2 regions of the Vallitalea sediminicola genome follow, and region 2 is predicted to be linked to the other one. Evidence: riboswitches for the same ligand, from Rfam matches in the RefSeq annotation. Region 2 holds a riboswitch; the other holds the start of a gene.

Region 1 (7,727 bases), on a different contig from region 2:
TTCCAACATAACCGTGACCTAATTCTTTAGCTATTTGTCTTGACAAACTTATAGCCTCTTGAGCACGTCCAGTAAATCTACCCATCATAAGTTAACTCAAATCCTTTCTTGTAATAATTTATATTATCTTTGGCAAATTATTTCTTATATAAGTTGCTCTTTCTATATCTCTTTCATCTATTTTTAATTCCTTATTTATCTTTTTTTGAAGATTGGCTGGTTGAATACAAGTCATAAGTCCATATATATTTATAGGATTCTTAAGATCAGACTTCAATATTCCTAGTTCATATCCTAGTTTTATATCGGATAATAATGTCATAGCTTCTTTGGACGTAATTATCCTTGCATGTGCTAAAGTCCCATATGAACGAAATACTGCATCTTCAAATTGTAATCTTTTTTCATTTAATAATTTATTTCTGAGAGCTCGTTCTTGTTCTACAATCTGTTTTGTCAAACTCGTAAGATTATCAATGATTTCATGTTCGGAGTGACCTAGTGTAATCTGATTGGATATCTGAAACACGCTTCCTCTAGCTTTGGACCCTTCACCATATATGCCTCTCACAGTTATACCGAATTTTCCTATAGCATCTAGAATGAATTGTAACTTTCCAGTAGTTTCAAGGGCTGGTACATGTATCATATATGATGCCCTAAGTCCTGTTCCGACATTAGTAGGACAAGATGTTAGATAGCCTATATTTTCATCGTATGCATAAGTTATCTTTTCTTCTAATAAGTCATCAATTATATAAGCATTCTCTAATGCTTTTTCTAAATCAAGTCCATTGGTTATAGATTGAATACGAAGGTGGTCTTCTTCATTAACCATGATACTTATACTTTCATCTTGTGATAATATAAGACCAGTAGGTATAGATGTCCGCACAAAATTAGGGCTGATGACATGACGTTCAACCATCGCTATCTTTTCTAGAGAAGATAATTCCTTCATATTGATAGCATGGAAATAATTATTGTCGTCATGAACATTCAATACTGCTTCTTTTACTTCATCAATAATTTTTCCTGCATCTTCTTCTGATATCTTACTAGGGAAGTTATACTTTTCAATGTTCCTAGCCAACCTTACTCTACTGGATATTACTACATCATCAGTACCACCAGAACTCTTTTCAAACCATTTTAACATATGCCACCCTCCTTCTTCAATGCTCTTATAGCATCTCGAAACTTAGCGGCATCTTCATATTCTTCCTTGACAACAGCTTCTTTCAACTTATTTTCTAAAGATTTTATTTGTTTCCCTAAAATTATTTTTCCACCTGTTCTTTTTGGTACTTTACCAACATGAACATTACTTCCATGAACTCTTTTAATTACAGGGCTAAGCAAACCAGAAAATGTTTTATAACATTGACTACAACCGAATTTTCCTTTTTTCCTGAATTCATTGTAAGTCATACCACATTTTTCACATCTTATAACGTCTTCTTTGTTATAATTTTTAGCATTGATATTTTTATTGATATCTAAAAGACTACTAAGGAAACTCTCAAAAGATATATCATTCTGAGGATAAAGTTCTTTTACCTCCATGGCACATTTACTGCACAAATGTATCTCTTGTTTTTTTCCGTTGATTATTTTATTCAAATATACAGTTGCAGGCTCTTTATGACATCTTTCACATAACATTGTTCATTCCCTCTTTATTAAAATAATATTATATACTAAGCATATCCTCTAATGAAATACATTATTTACCAATACTAAATACATATAATATTATATCATAATCATTATAGAATAGGACATATTTTTACATCAATTTGTTTTATATATTATTTGTACATATTAATCAATTTTTCCATATCTTGTTCGTCCATAGCATTAACGTACCCAATGACATCTCCTTCTTTACTGATGACATATGTGGTTGGGTAACCATTAATATAATAATTATCTGTAGCAGTACCATCTTCATCAAATACTACTGGGAATGTTACACCTAGATTATCTGCCCACTTAATTACTTCATCTATTGGCTTTTCACTTGCATCGTGTTGCACATCTACTGCTATTATCGCTACATCATCATCTTTATATTTTTCATGTATCTTTTGAAAATCAGGCATTTCGTCTTTACAGTAACCGCACCAAGTAGTAAAGAAATTAACAAACACTAATTCACCTTTATAATCTGATAAAGTATAATTGTTCCCTTTTCCATCACTTAAAGTAAAATCAGGCGCTGTGATTGTTTTCTCATCTTCATTATCCTCTCCAGTTTCTTTATCACCCTCTGGTACCTGCTCCTCAACCATGTCTTTATCATTTTCCTCAGTATCCTGCTCTTCATCTGTATCAGTATCTTCATCTATAATATTATTGTCTTCGCCTGTTTCTTTATCGCCAACAGCTATTTCTCCATCTGTATCTTTATCGTCTACTGTATTATCTTTCAAATCATTTCCTTTATCTAGTTCAGACTCTATATTATTAGTATCATTACCGTCAATATTATCTCTTTCTTTACTACAACCAGTCATTAGAATAAGTAATATGACTAAGATAAATATAATATTTCTTTTATTATTGAATTTCAATAGAATCACCTCATTTTATAATAATTTCTAGTTTATATTACTTTATAATTCTTCACTTTTATAAAACACTTATACATTTTTATTTCACAACCAGTAATGACAGTGTATTAGTGAATAACATTATTCCCATTATAATCATCAATACTCCTGCAACCAATTTTATCTTATCAAAGTATTTGTATATTTTTTTGTAGTTATTAATGAACTTACCTAATAGAATAGCAGATATTAAAAATGGAATTGCGAATCCAATGGAGTATACAAGCATCATTCCTCCTGCTTTCAGATAATTTTTCTCAAAACTAGCTAAAAAGAGTATTGTTCCAATAATAGGTCCATTACATGGTGTCCAGCCAAAACTGAATGTAATTCCAAGTAATAGGGATTTTATAAAATTAGGACTATAATTTTTATATTGATATTTCTTTTCCTTATTGAATAGCTTTATTTTAAATACTCCTATAAAGTAAAGTCCAAATATTATTATCAATACCCCTCCTGTTTTTCTTATATATTCTTGATATGTCACAAGGGTATTATTAATAACTTTGGCTCCAAATCCAAGAGTTATATTAAGTATAGAAAGTCCTAATACAAAAGCTATTGAATTAATTATCATTATCTTTCTGATATTCTTATTCTTTTCTAAGTCTGTGATTGTAGTTCCTGCAAGATAACTAAAATACAATGGTAATAATGGTAATACACAAGGTGTAAAAAAAGATAGAAATCCATTAAATATTGCTACCCAAAAAGTTAATTCATTTCCCATATTCTTTCCTCCAAACCTCAAGTATACTTATTATACTTCTTTTGATATATATATTATCATCAATATCATTATATTACTATATTAAAATAAATAAATTCATACTTTTTTAATATTATTAATTAATATATAATCCAAACTAAATAATTGCTATAGAGCCAGCAATTATTTAGTTCTATTCAACTTATAAGGATTGCTTCATAACACCCCTACTAATCAAGGCAATGTTGGACCATCTTCTGTATCTTGCTCAACATTTGATATCATTCTTTTGAACATATCACCATCCAGTGCTCCCGACTTAGCCATCATACCAATCTCGTGAGAAGTCAAATTACCCATATAAGGATGTGCTTTGCTAGTATTTTGGTGTTCTGGTTTTTTTTCGATTATTCCTTCTGGTACACCATCAAGATCGTTAAAATCAGTATTACCTTCATTATCAGTAGAACCTATCTTTTTCATATTGTTATTCCTTTCTATTATTTATTTTTAGTAAAACTACTATATGGTGGAAAATCTATATAAGTATAAAAAATAGAGATAGCTTTACCTATCTCCGTTTAGTGTATGTTATTATTATATTATTATCCTAAACTTATCCTAAGAAATTGCTGATTTCTTTAATTGCTTGATAGCATCATCAACTGGCGGTAAGAATAGTAATATCACTGTCAAAAATACTTCAACAGCTATATAAGAAATATTATATGCCATGGAATATAATGTTGGATCCATATTAACTTCAGCCGCATAACTAGCAAAGAATATGACTCCTGTCAAGAAGTGGCATATGAATCTGCCGAAAGCTCCAATGAATAATCCTTTTATCAGTCCATTTTGTGATTTTCTAAATAGTCCTGATAGACCAAGTGCCCCAAATGCAATTGGATAATCTAATAATAATTGAACAGGGTGAACTACCCACGGATTAATTATCAGTTGTAATAATCCATATGTAATACCACAGATTACACCTTGAGTTGTACCAAACCAATATCCGATAAGTACTATGAACAGCATACTAAATGGTGTAATTGAACCACCTTGTGGAAGTCTAAGTATTTTTAGCTGTGATAATACAACAGCAATAGCTATTGCGATAGCTGAATAGACTAATTCTTTTGTTTTCATAGTTTTGGATTTACTACCCACAGAAACGACAATTGTTAATAGAAGTAGTGCAACTACTACAATTATAATTTGTCCCAAAGTGGTAGTAACAATATCCTGCAATTTTCCACTTGAAATTGCATCTAAAAAATCTTGAAACATAATAAAATCCTCCTTATAGTTAGGAAGATAATTGACTGAAAGCAAATGAAAACTGCACTTGCTGCTTCCCTTCGACGGCATTGTCCGTATCAGGTTATAAGGGTCAGTATAATTGTCATGTACTAATGTACTTTCTCAGCCATTGGCTCCCCTAGCTAATATTTATTTCACACATAATGTACTACTGTTTCATATATTTGTCAAGGGTAACCTAAAAAACCCTATACCGTGATGAACTTTACTTTCTCATCACGATATAGAGTTAATTAATTAATATTATAGATTATCTTTATTCACCAACAATAATGGTATGATAACTTTTTCTTCTACTTCTTCTCCATTAGCTACCTTCATTGCCGCTTCAACTGCTTTTGCCATTTGTAAATCAGGTTGTTGTTTTACTGTTGCTGACATTTCATCTTTTTCAATTGCTACAAGAGCATCATCAGTTGCGTCAATACCAAATACTTTTATTTCATCTAATCTATTAGCAGCTTTTATAGTTCTAACTGCTCCAAGTGCCATTTCATCATTATGTGCATAAACAGCATCTAATTCTGGATTAGCTTGAAGAATATCTTCCATTACAGCCGCTCCTTCTTCTCTTGAATAATTAGCTGTTAGACTAGTGACTATTTTAATATCTGGATTTTCATTAATTACATCTTCAAAACCTTTTTGCCTATCTATTGCTGATGGAGCACCTGCAATTCCCTCTAAAATAGCTATTTGACCTTTACCATCCAGTACTTTAACAACTTCTTCTGCTGCTAATTTACCTGCTTCTGCATTATCAATATCAAGATGTTGTATTACTTCACCACTATTGGAAGGTCTTGTAACAGTAATTACAGGAATATTTGCTTTATTTGCTTCTTTTACAGCCACACCTATTGCATCCGAATCCACTGGATTAATAATTATTACGTCTACATCTCTAGCAATTAAATCTTCTACTTGTGATACTTGTGTTTCTGAAGAATCTTGTGCATCTAGAGTTATAATATCCATACCTAATTCTTTCGCTTTAGATTCTCCTCCTTCTTTCATAGTAACAAAGAACGGGTTTGCCAAAGTAGATACTGCAAAACCTATTGTGTAACTTTCTTCCTTAACTACTGGATCTTTTGTCTCCGCATCTTTAACTGCTGGGGCTTTTGTCTCTGGTTCTTTTGTTTCTTTTTTTGCACAACCTCCAAAACTCATGGATAATAAAATACACATCATAAAAACTAATACTTTTTTCATAATTTAAATCCTCCTCTTTTAGCTAAGTACTGATTTACAATACTCGCTTTGATTTATATTAAATTATTACTTGTTTCACAAGTTCCTGTTTTTTAGTTTCTTCATATGTAATATTGTTATTAAACTTTTTTATTTCTCTTTGCTTTTTACTAAAACCGCTATTAAAATAATTAAACCTCTTATTATTTGTTGGAAAAATGCTGAAACACCCATTAAATTCATTCCATTATTGATAACGCCGATTATCACAGCACCAAGTAAAGTTCCAACTATTGTACCAATACCTCCATTAAGTGATGAACCACCTAAAATAACAGCTGCTATAACATTCATTTCTAATCCATCACTTGCAGTAGGCTGAGCAGATAAAAGTCTTGATGTTACAATTATGCCTCCAACAGCGGCCATCAAACCAGAAACTACAAAAGTGAGAACTCTGTATAATTTAACATTAATAGCTGATAACTTGGCTGCTTCCCTGCTTGCACCTATAGATTTAATATAAATACCGTGTTTTGTTTTATTTAAAAACATAAAAGCTATTAAAAATATTCCTATTGCTATTAAACTTGAAACTGGAATGACCCCTACATATCCTGCACCAAAATAATCAAATTTTTCTTTTAGATTAGAAATCGGTTTACCATTAGTGATAAGCAAGGCTAATCCTCGGGTTATTTGCATCATGGCAAGTGTTACAATAAATGATTGTATTTTCCCATACACAGTCAACAAACCATTTATCAGACCCATAGTAGCTCCCATCAATAACCCAGCAATCACCCCAAGAAAGATAGAGCCTGTAGCATTAATTACATAAGCGGAAATTACTCCTACCAATGCTGCCATGGAACCAACTGATAAATCTATTTCACCTATAAGTATTACGCAAGTCATTCCAACCGCTACAATTAAGTTAATTGAAATTTGACGAGTTATATTAAGTAAATTCTTTGTTACCAAGAAATGATTAGATTGCATCTGAAAAATTGTAATAAGTAAAACTAATATAACTACTAATCCTAACTCATCTTTCAATAATTTTTTAGCAATAGCAGCTATATTTATACCTTTTTTCCCATTAGACAAATTTTCTTTCATGACTTTATTTTCCTCCTAATGCTTTCATAAGTATTCTTTCAATAGTAGCCTCTTTTGCTAACATTTCATCCATTATTTCTCCATCGTGGAGTACAATAACCCTATCACACAATCCACGTATCTCATTAAATTCAGACGACAAAAGAATAATACTCATTCCATCATCAGCTAATTGATGTATTAATTTATAGATTTCAACTTTTGTACCAATATCAATTCCTCTAGTAGGTTCATCCATTATTATGATTTTCGGATTACCTAACAGCCATTTGCTGATTACAACTTTTTGTTGATTCCCTCCTGACAAATTTTTTATTCTTAATCTTAATTTCAGAGGTTTTACATCCATTTTCTTTAGAATATCGACAGCTGTGTTTTTCAATTTTTTTCTAGATAATAAGAACTTATTAGAATTCATTTTTTCTACATACCCAACAATCGCATTATTCAAAACAGAATGTTCTAAGAATAATCCTTGCGTTTTTCTATCCTCTGGTATCAAAACTATTCCTTTGTTTTTAACATCTTTTGGTGATTTAAAGGTTGTGTTTTTACCTTGTAATCTAATTTTACCTGAAATACATTTATCAGCTCCAAATAACGCATGACCTAATTCACTCTTTCCAGCCCCAATGATTCCAGTTATTCCAAGTATTTCACCTTTGTTTAATCTAAAACTGATTGGCTTATTCATTCTAGTTGACATATAGTCTTCAACTTCTAATACGACTTCATCTTTAGCTCTACCTATCCTTAGA
Region 2 (7,727 bases):
GTTACGTAACATAAGAAATCAGCTCCACTGGCAGCTGCTACCGCTCCACCAATAGCTCCAGTAATATGGTCATATCCTGGTGCAATATCAGTTACTAAAGGACCTAATACATAAAAAGGTGCACCATGACAAAGTTTTTTCTCAAGTAACATATTAGCTTCTATTTCATTTATTGCCATATGTCCTGGTCCTTCAATTATTACTTGAACATTTTTTGCCCAAGCTCTTTTTGTTAATTCCCCAAGTACTATTAATTCCTTAATTTGACTTGCATCTGTTGAATCAGCGATTGCTCCTGGTCTACATGCATCACCAAGACTCACTGTAATATCATATTTTGCACATATATCAAGTAATTCATCGTAATGTTCATAGAATGGGTTATCCTTTTTATTTAACTGCATCCAAGCGAACATAAGAGAACCACCTCTTGAAACTAAGTTCATAAGTCTTGGGTTTCTTCTGAATGTATTAGCTGTTTCTCTATTAATACCAGCATGAATAGTTACAAAGTCAACACCGTCTTTACCATGTTTCTCAACAACATCCAAAAATTCTTTTTCTGTAATATCTTTTAATTCTTTATCATAGAAACCTAAAGCATCATATACAGGTACTGTCCCTATCATAGCAGATGACATATCAATAAGTTTTTTTCTGAATTCCTCAGTTTTACCATAATTACTAAGGTCCATGATTGATTCTGCTTTCATATCAATAGCTACTCTTACTTTTTCTAGTTCTCTATCTATATCATAACTGTCTTTTGATATACCTAAGTTAACATTGATCTTAGTTCTTAATCCTTCTCCCACACCTTCTGGGTCAATGTTCTTATGGTTTTTGTTAGCTGGAATTACAACTGTACCTACTGCTATTTTACTAGCTAGATCATTAACATCCATATTCTCTTTTTTTGCAACTATTTCCATTTCTTTTGTAATAATACCTTTTTTTGCAGCATCCATTTGTGTAGTATAGTTCATTGTATTCCTTCCTTTCGAAAAAGCGTCTTTTAGTTTTTTTATGGCATCTTTTATATTTTTTGAATCGTAAATCTCAGAAATGATAGCGATTGAATCTACATTATCATTAATTTCTTTTGTTAAATTTCCTGCTGTTATTCCTCCAATACCAACAACGGGTATAGGAACAGCATTTTTAATATCAATTAATGTTTTGAGCTTAATCTGTACTGCATCAAGTTTAGTTGGTGAAGGAAATAAAGCTCCCACTCCAAGGTAGTCCGCTCCTTCTTCAAAACATCTTATGGCATCTTCAACAGTTTTCGCTGTTGCACCGATAATAACATCCTTGCCAAGAATTTCTCTTGCTTCTTTAATACTGGTATCATCTTGTCCAAGATGAACACCCTCTGCTCCTATTTCTTTCGCAATATCTACTCTATCATTTATTATAAGAGAAGCATTATATTTATCACATAATTCTTTTATTTTTGTAGCTTCATTATATAATAGCTCTTTATCTTCTTCTTTACTTCTATATTGAAAAATAGATATTCCTTCTCTAAGGGCTTGTTCAGTCTTATCTAGTAGAATATTAAAGTCTGGATATTGTTTTGAAATTAAATATAATTCATTTTGAAATTTCATTGACAACTACCTTCTTTCTATCTATAAAATTCTTATCTTTCATATTATAAATACTATCTAGTAATTTCACTTTAAATGTCCCTACCGATTCTTTTTCTTTTAGATTATCATCGACTAAGACAGCAGCCTCATTCATAGCTGAAATGCCATAAATACTACTTGCAAAAGCATCACCAGTTTTAGCTAATGCTACCGCAATAAGTGGTGAAATCATACATCCTGTTCCTGTTATAGATGTAAGCATTTTAGAACCGTCATTAATTTTAGCAACATATTTATCACTACAAACAGTATCAATTTTCCCTGTAATCGCTACTATAATATTATATGTCTTGGCAACTTTATATCCAATAGCCTCAATATCTTCTACATCCATTTCTTCTGAATCTACACCTTTTGAATTAGTCTCTAGTCCAAGAAGGGCTTTAATTTCAGATGCATTACCTTTAATAACATCAATTTTGTAGTTATTCAGTATATCAAATACTATTTCTTTTCTATAACTTGTAGCGGCCACACCAACAGGGTCTAATATTATAGGTACATTGTTGTTGTTAGCAACCTTAATTGCTCTTTTTATTGATTTTAACTTATTAGATGTTATAGTCCCTATATTAATCACTAGGCAATTACTAATTGATGTTATTTCATCAACCTCTTCAATAGCTTCCGCCATAATTGGACTACCACCAAAAGCAAGAGTCATATTTGCAACATCATTAGAAGTTACATAATTAGTGATATAATGTATTAATGGCTTCATTGAATTTTTATATATTGTACTAAAGTCAAAATTATCCATATAGTTACTCATAATAATTCCCTTCTATGAAATGATTAACTGGTCCATCTCCAGAACCTATTGAAAATCCACCTGCTATCGCTTTTGTAATATAATTTTTTGCCAGTTTAACTGCATCAGTAGTATTTTGCCCCTTACTGATATTAGCTGCTATAGCAGAAGATAATGCACACCCTGTTCCATGTGTATTAGGGTTATCTATTCTTTGGTGGTTATAATATGTAAACTTACTACCATCAAATAAAACATCACATGCTGTATCTCTAAGATGGCCACCCTTGACCAAAATATTTTTTGGACCAAGTTCATATAATTTTTTACATGCTGTTTCCATATCATCTGTATTGCTAATAGCTGTATCTGTTAATCGTTCTGCTTCAAGTATGTTTGGAGTTATAAGGTTACATAACGGAAACATATCTGTTACAATACTTTCTATTGCATCACCCTTAAGTAATATCCTTCCTGTAGTAGATATCATGACAGGGTCTAAAACTATCTTTGGTAGATTATATTGTTCAAAAGTATTAACTATAGCTGTTACTATTCGTTTGTTAAACAACATTCCTATTTTAATACTGTCTACTTTAATATCATCAAAAATAGCTTCTAATTGTTTTGTAATTGTGATAGGTTCTAATCCTTGAATATAAGATACTTTTGTAGTGTTTTGGGCAGTTACAGCTGTAATAACACTCATACCATATACTCCATGGGCATCAAAGGTCTTAAGGTCTCCTTGAATACCTGCACCCCCACTACAATCTGAACCTGCAATTGTTAACGCTGTTTTCATTGTATAGATACCTTCTTTTTGATTACTAATTTTTTTAATGCTGTAAGTTCAAATAGTAATACAGCTATTACCGCTCCTGCAAAAGAACTAATAATAAATGGTATTACTAAACCAAATATTGCAGCTTGTCTGCCCATAAATAAGATACCTACTGGACATGCTATTATAGCTCCAATAATCCCTGTTCCTATTACTTCGCCTAGAGCAGCAAGATATGTATTAGCAAATCTTTTAAACATTAGACCAGCAAATAGCGCTCCAAAAATACTTCCTGGAAATGCTAATAATGTTCCCATAGCAAAGATATTTCTTAGTGTGGATATAACTATTGCATTAAGTACTGCGTATACAGGTCCTAATAGTATTGCAGAAATTACATTGATTAGATGTTGCCATGGAAAACATTTTGAAGCACCAATAGGAATATGATACGGGCTTAGTACAACACCTAGCGCAATAAGTACACCAGATAAAGCTAATTCTCTAGTTTCAAATTTCATGTAATCATTTCCTTTCCATAATAATCAATTAACTTATTGATAAGATAATCAAATATATTAATGACGGTTTATTGGCGAAGCAAACCTATAAATAACAAAAAGGCAATCCGAGGATTGCCTTACTACCATTATATTAATTAATATTACGATAAGCTTCCCTCCGCTGGTACGAACCAGATCAGGTCAAGGGTCAAAGAATATCGTTCTTTATCTCAGCTAGCTATACTAGCCCCCCTAGCCAATATTCAATTTTATATTCGAGTATATGGTAACATATTTAATTAATATAATCAATAGATTTTAAATTTAATTAATCTTTATCTTAATACATACTGGATAAGTTGTATTTATAGTCTTATCAATTGACACTATTAATCCATTTTCGTTCAGTTCATAATTCAAACCATCATCATAGCCTAGAATCTTAACATCAATTATATCCCCTGCAAAATATTTACTACCTTTTTGCAATGATTTAATGACCACTTCATTATTATCAGGCCATCTTAATACATTAGCATAAATATAAGGTGCATTGTATGTAAATCTTATATCCTCACTTGTAAAGGATGAACGCTTTTCATCATTGAAAGCACCTTCAATAATTTCTGTTGGTCCTTCACCAAAAGTACTCCAATATTCTGTATTATAGATTGATTCACCATTTATTCTTAACCATTTACCAATACATCTTAATACATTTTCTTCTTCTTTTGTTATTGTCCCATCAGATTTTGGACCAATATTAAGTAATAGACAACCATTTTTACTAACAATATCTACAAGATCACATACTACCGATTCAGGTGTCTTGAAATTATTGTTTTCAGTATATCCCCAAGAATTTGTAGCTATTGCTGTATCTGTCTGCCATAATCTAGGTCTTATAGAAGCTAATTGACCTCTCTCAACATCAAATATGGCAGTTCCTTTAGCATAAGCATCAAATTTATAATTGATAGCCACTTCTTCTCCCCATTCTACAGCCCTATTATAGTAATAAGCTGCAAATTTCTTTAGATATGGTTTAAACGCTAAATTTTGAATCCACCAATCAAACCATACAACTTTTGGTTGGTACTTATCTACAAGTTCACAAGTTCTAACAAGCCAATTCTTCAAGTGGTCAGTTGATGGTCCTTTACTATGAATATTATGAGTAGTCTCATGTAGTTCTTCATTTTCAAATAGTTTTACAGCATGACCATAAGGCTCTTGAAACTGTGTATCTTGTAAACCAGAATCAAAATCTCTGAGTCCTGACATAAACCAATAATTCTCAGCTCTATGGCTGGATGCAGTAAAAACTATATCTTTCTCTTCTGCAGCTTTTTTTAATGCACCTAATATATCTTTCTGAGGACCCATTTTCATTGCATTGAACTCAGACAATTCACTATCATACATCTGGAATCCATCATGATGTTCTGCAACTGGCATAACATATTTAGCACCAGCATCTGCAAAAAGCTCCATCCATTTATCAGCATCGAATTTTTCACCTTTGAACATTGGTATAAAATCTTTATACCCAAAGTTTTTATGTTGACCATAAGTCTTTATATGATGCTCATATTCTTTTGACCCTTTTATATACATATTTCTTGGATACCATTCATTACCATAAGCTGGTACTGAATAAACTCCCCAGTGAATGAAAATACCGAATTTCGCATCCTTATACCATTTGGGTTCTTTATATTCTCCAAGTGACTCCCACGTATCTTTATACGGTCCTTCGTTAATGACCTTTTCAATATCTTTAATATAATCTTTTATTTGTCTCATACATTTTCTCCTTTCGCACTATATATTTATATTTTAATTAGTCTGTGATATAATATAAATATAAAATACTAACCTATTTTTATAATATTTTTAATTAGTCAATAAGGAGAATAAAATGTCAAAATCACAAGATAAAATGATTTCAAAATATATGTCTTATCTCAGGGTTAATTTAATAATATCAGCTTACAATCAAGTTCCACTAACTTGGAAGGATACTCAATCTAATCTAGGTTATTGTAAAATATATTTTATCGAAAAAGGTGATGGTGTTATATACATTGATGGTGTTGCATATTATCCAAAACCTGGAGATATGATGTTTATACCTGAAGGCTGTACACATGGTTATTCAACAATAAGCCCAAAAACTTATACCAAACACTGGTGTCATTTTAATGCATATATTGGTTCAATTACCATATCAGATTTCTTAGATATCCCATATATGAAAACAATAAAAAATCCCCAAAAAATCATTTCACTTTTTGAGGACTTAACTGCTTATTATAATAGTGATAATCCTTTTTCACCACTGAATGCTCAGGCAACTCTTATGCAACTTTTATCAACATACTTTTCAGAGATATGTAACAATGAAATAACTTTGAAGACGCAAGCAACAGATACCAAGCTTAATCTCCTATTAGATTTTATAGAAGAAAATCTTCACACCAAGATTACCATTAATGAACTTGCTGATTATATGAATCTCCATCCTAATTACTTGATAAGGTTATTCACAAGTACATTCGGTCTCTCCCCTATGGAGTATATAAATAGACTACGAATTGAAAGAGCTAAGGAGTTGTTAACTATTAATAATGAAAGTATCAAATTAATATCTGAACTAGTTGGATTTAGTACCCCATACTATTTTTCTCTAGTCTTCAAAAAACAAACTGGACTATCTCCAAAACAATATAGACAGTTAACCTCTGATAAGCTTTAAATAAAAGATGCATATAAATAAGAATAAAAATTATTATACAATTCTTATTCTTATTTATAAACCAATATTAAACTTCTACTACCATTCCATCATAAGCCATCATTAATCCCTTTTTCTTGAATGTGTCTTTATCTCTATCATAAACAACAAGACCATTATGTGAAAAATGTTGAGAGATAACGGTACTTTTTTCATCTACTGCAGTATTTTCTCTTAAAATATGTACAATCTGTTCATTATCCTTTAAACACATATGAGTTGAATTTTCATTGGTTTCACCAAAACCACATGTACAATCTAAAATAACTAAATCGAAATAAAGTTTGGTTATATAATCAATAACATCATCAAAATAATAAGCTGAATCCAGCCCGTATAACATTCTTTTACCATCATGTTCGATTATATATATTAGACACTCTTCTTCATCATACATAGTTCTATGTCTAGCAGATAATGGTGTAATTTTATAATCTTCTATAAAAAATGATTTGAAAGGTTCAGCTCTATTAAGTGTAAAATGTTCATCAATATCCCCTGAAAAATCCTCAAACTGATCTAATATATCTAAACATGTTTTGTTAGCATAAATATTTAATTTGGGATTACCCTCATTTCTATAACCTGGTAATTTAAATTCTAAATCATAATAATTGAAATGATCACTATGAGAATGTGTAATCAAAAGATATTCTAATCTTGAATAATCTATTCCATATGTATGAACATGATGCATAACATCATTAGTGAAGTCAATGACTATCTTATCATCAATAATGATACTTGAACGTTTTCTGATATTCTTTCCCCCAAGTCTTTTAGATTCCATACATATTGGGCAATTACAAAATAGTGCAGGTATGCCTTCAGCAGCCGCTGTTCCTAAGAATTGTACTTTCATAAATTTTACCTCCATGTAATTATATTAGTTATTAAATCATGATAACTTCAATATACTCTCTTGGACAATTTATGTCAATAATATAATAAATCATTTTATATATACATACCTATATTATTTTGTATTTAAATGCATTCAGAGATATAGTATTAAAACTATTGATAATTAGTTGATATTTAACTTTTCAAGTTCTTCATCTATAATTTTTTTATCTATTCTTTCAAATAACTTATCAATACTATTAATGCTTTTTCCACTTTCAATCAATTTTAATTCCCATCTGTCATCGATTCCCAGCCATTTTATAACCTTATTAGATGAAAAAGGTATAAATGGTTCTAACAATACTGCTGTATTAGCTATAATCTGAATACA

Evidence for each region. A riboswitch is a leader RNA that binds a small molecule or an ion and turns the genes downstream of it on or off. The one in region 2 is predicted to bind thiamine pyrophosphate.
Region 1: linked by a shared signal. The riboswitch ahead of thiT (energy-coupled thiamine transporter ThiT) and the one ahead of thiW (energy coupling factor transporter S component ThiW) in region 2 are both predicted to bind thiamine pyrophosphate.

The regions. Positions count from the first base shown of each region.
Region 1 is NZ_BTPT01000001.1:7,483-15,209, reverse strand. It holds gene ACX6CF_RS00085 (ATP-dependent Clp protease ATP-binding subunit) at 1-88, opposite strand, end outside; gene ACX6CF_RS00080 (protein arginine kinase) at 119-1,159, opposite strand; gene ACX6CF_RS00075 (UvrB/UvrC motif-containing protein) at 1,153-1,665, opposite strand; gene ACX6CF_RS00070 (TlpA disulfide reductase family protein) at 1,812-2,576, opposite strand; gene ACX6CF_RS00065 (cytochrome c biogenesis CcdA family protein) at 2,656-3,348, opposite strand; gene ACX6CF_RS00060 (hypothetical protein) at 3,562-3,810, opposite strand; gene thiT (energy-coupled thiamine transporter ThiT) at 3,949-4,620, opposite strand; TPP riboswitch at 4,670-4,783, opposite strand; gene ACX6CF_RS00050 (substrate-binding domain-containing protein) at 4,897-5,868, opposite strand; gene ACX6CF_RS00045 (ABC transporter permease) at 5,998-6,969, opposite strand; gene ACX6CF_RS00040 (sugar ABC transporter ATP-binding protein) at 6,974-7,727, opposite strand, start outside.
Region 2 is NZ_BTPT01000038.1:11,980-19,706, forward strand. It holds gene thiC (phosphomethylpyrimidine synthase ThiC) at 1-986, opposite strand, end outside; partial or broken gene thiE (thiamine phosphate synthase) at 1,029-1,613, opposite strand; gene thiM (hydroxyethylthiazole kinase) at 1,597-2,427, opposite strand; gene thiD (bifunctional hydroxymethylpyrimidine kinase/phosphomethylpyrimidine kinase) at 2,420-3,211, opposite strand; gene thiW (energy coupling factor transporter S component ThiW) at 3,208-3,711, opposite strand; TPP riboswitch at 3,850-3,957, opposite strand; gene ACX6CF_RS16675 (alpha-L-fucosidase) at 4,018-5,499, opposite strand; gene ACX6CF_RS16680 (helix-turn-helix domain-containing protein) at 5,615-6,451, shown strand; gene ACX6CF_RS16685 (MBL fold metallo-hydrolase) at 6,519-7,352, opposite strand; gene metG (methionine--tRNA ligase) at 7,518-7,727, opposite strand, start outside.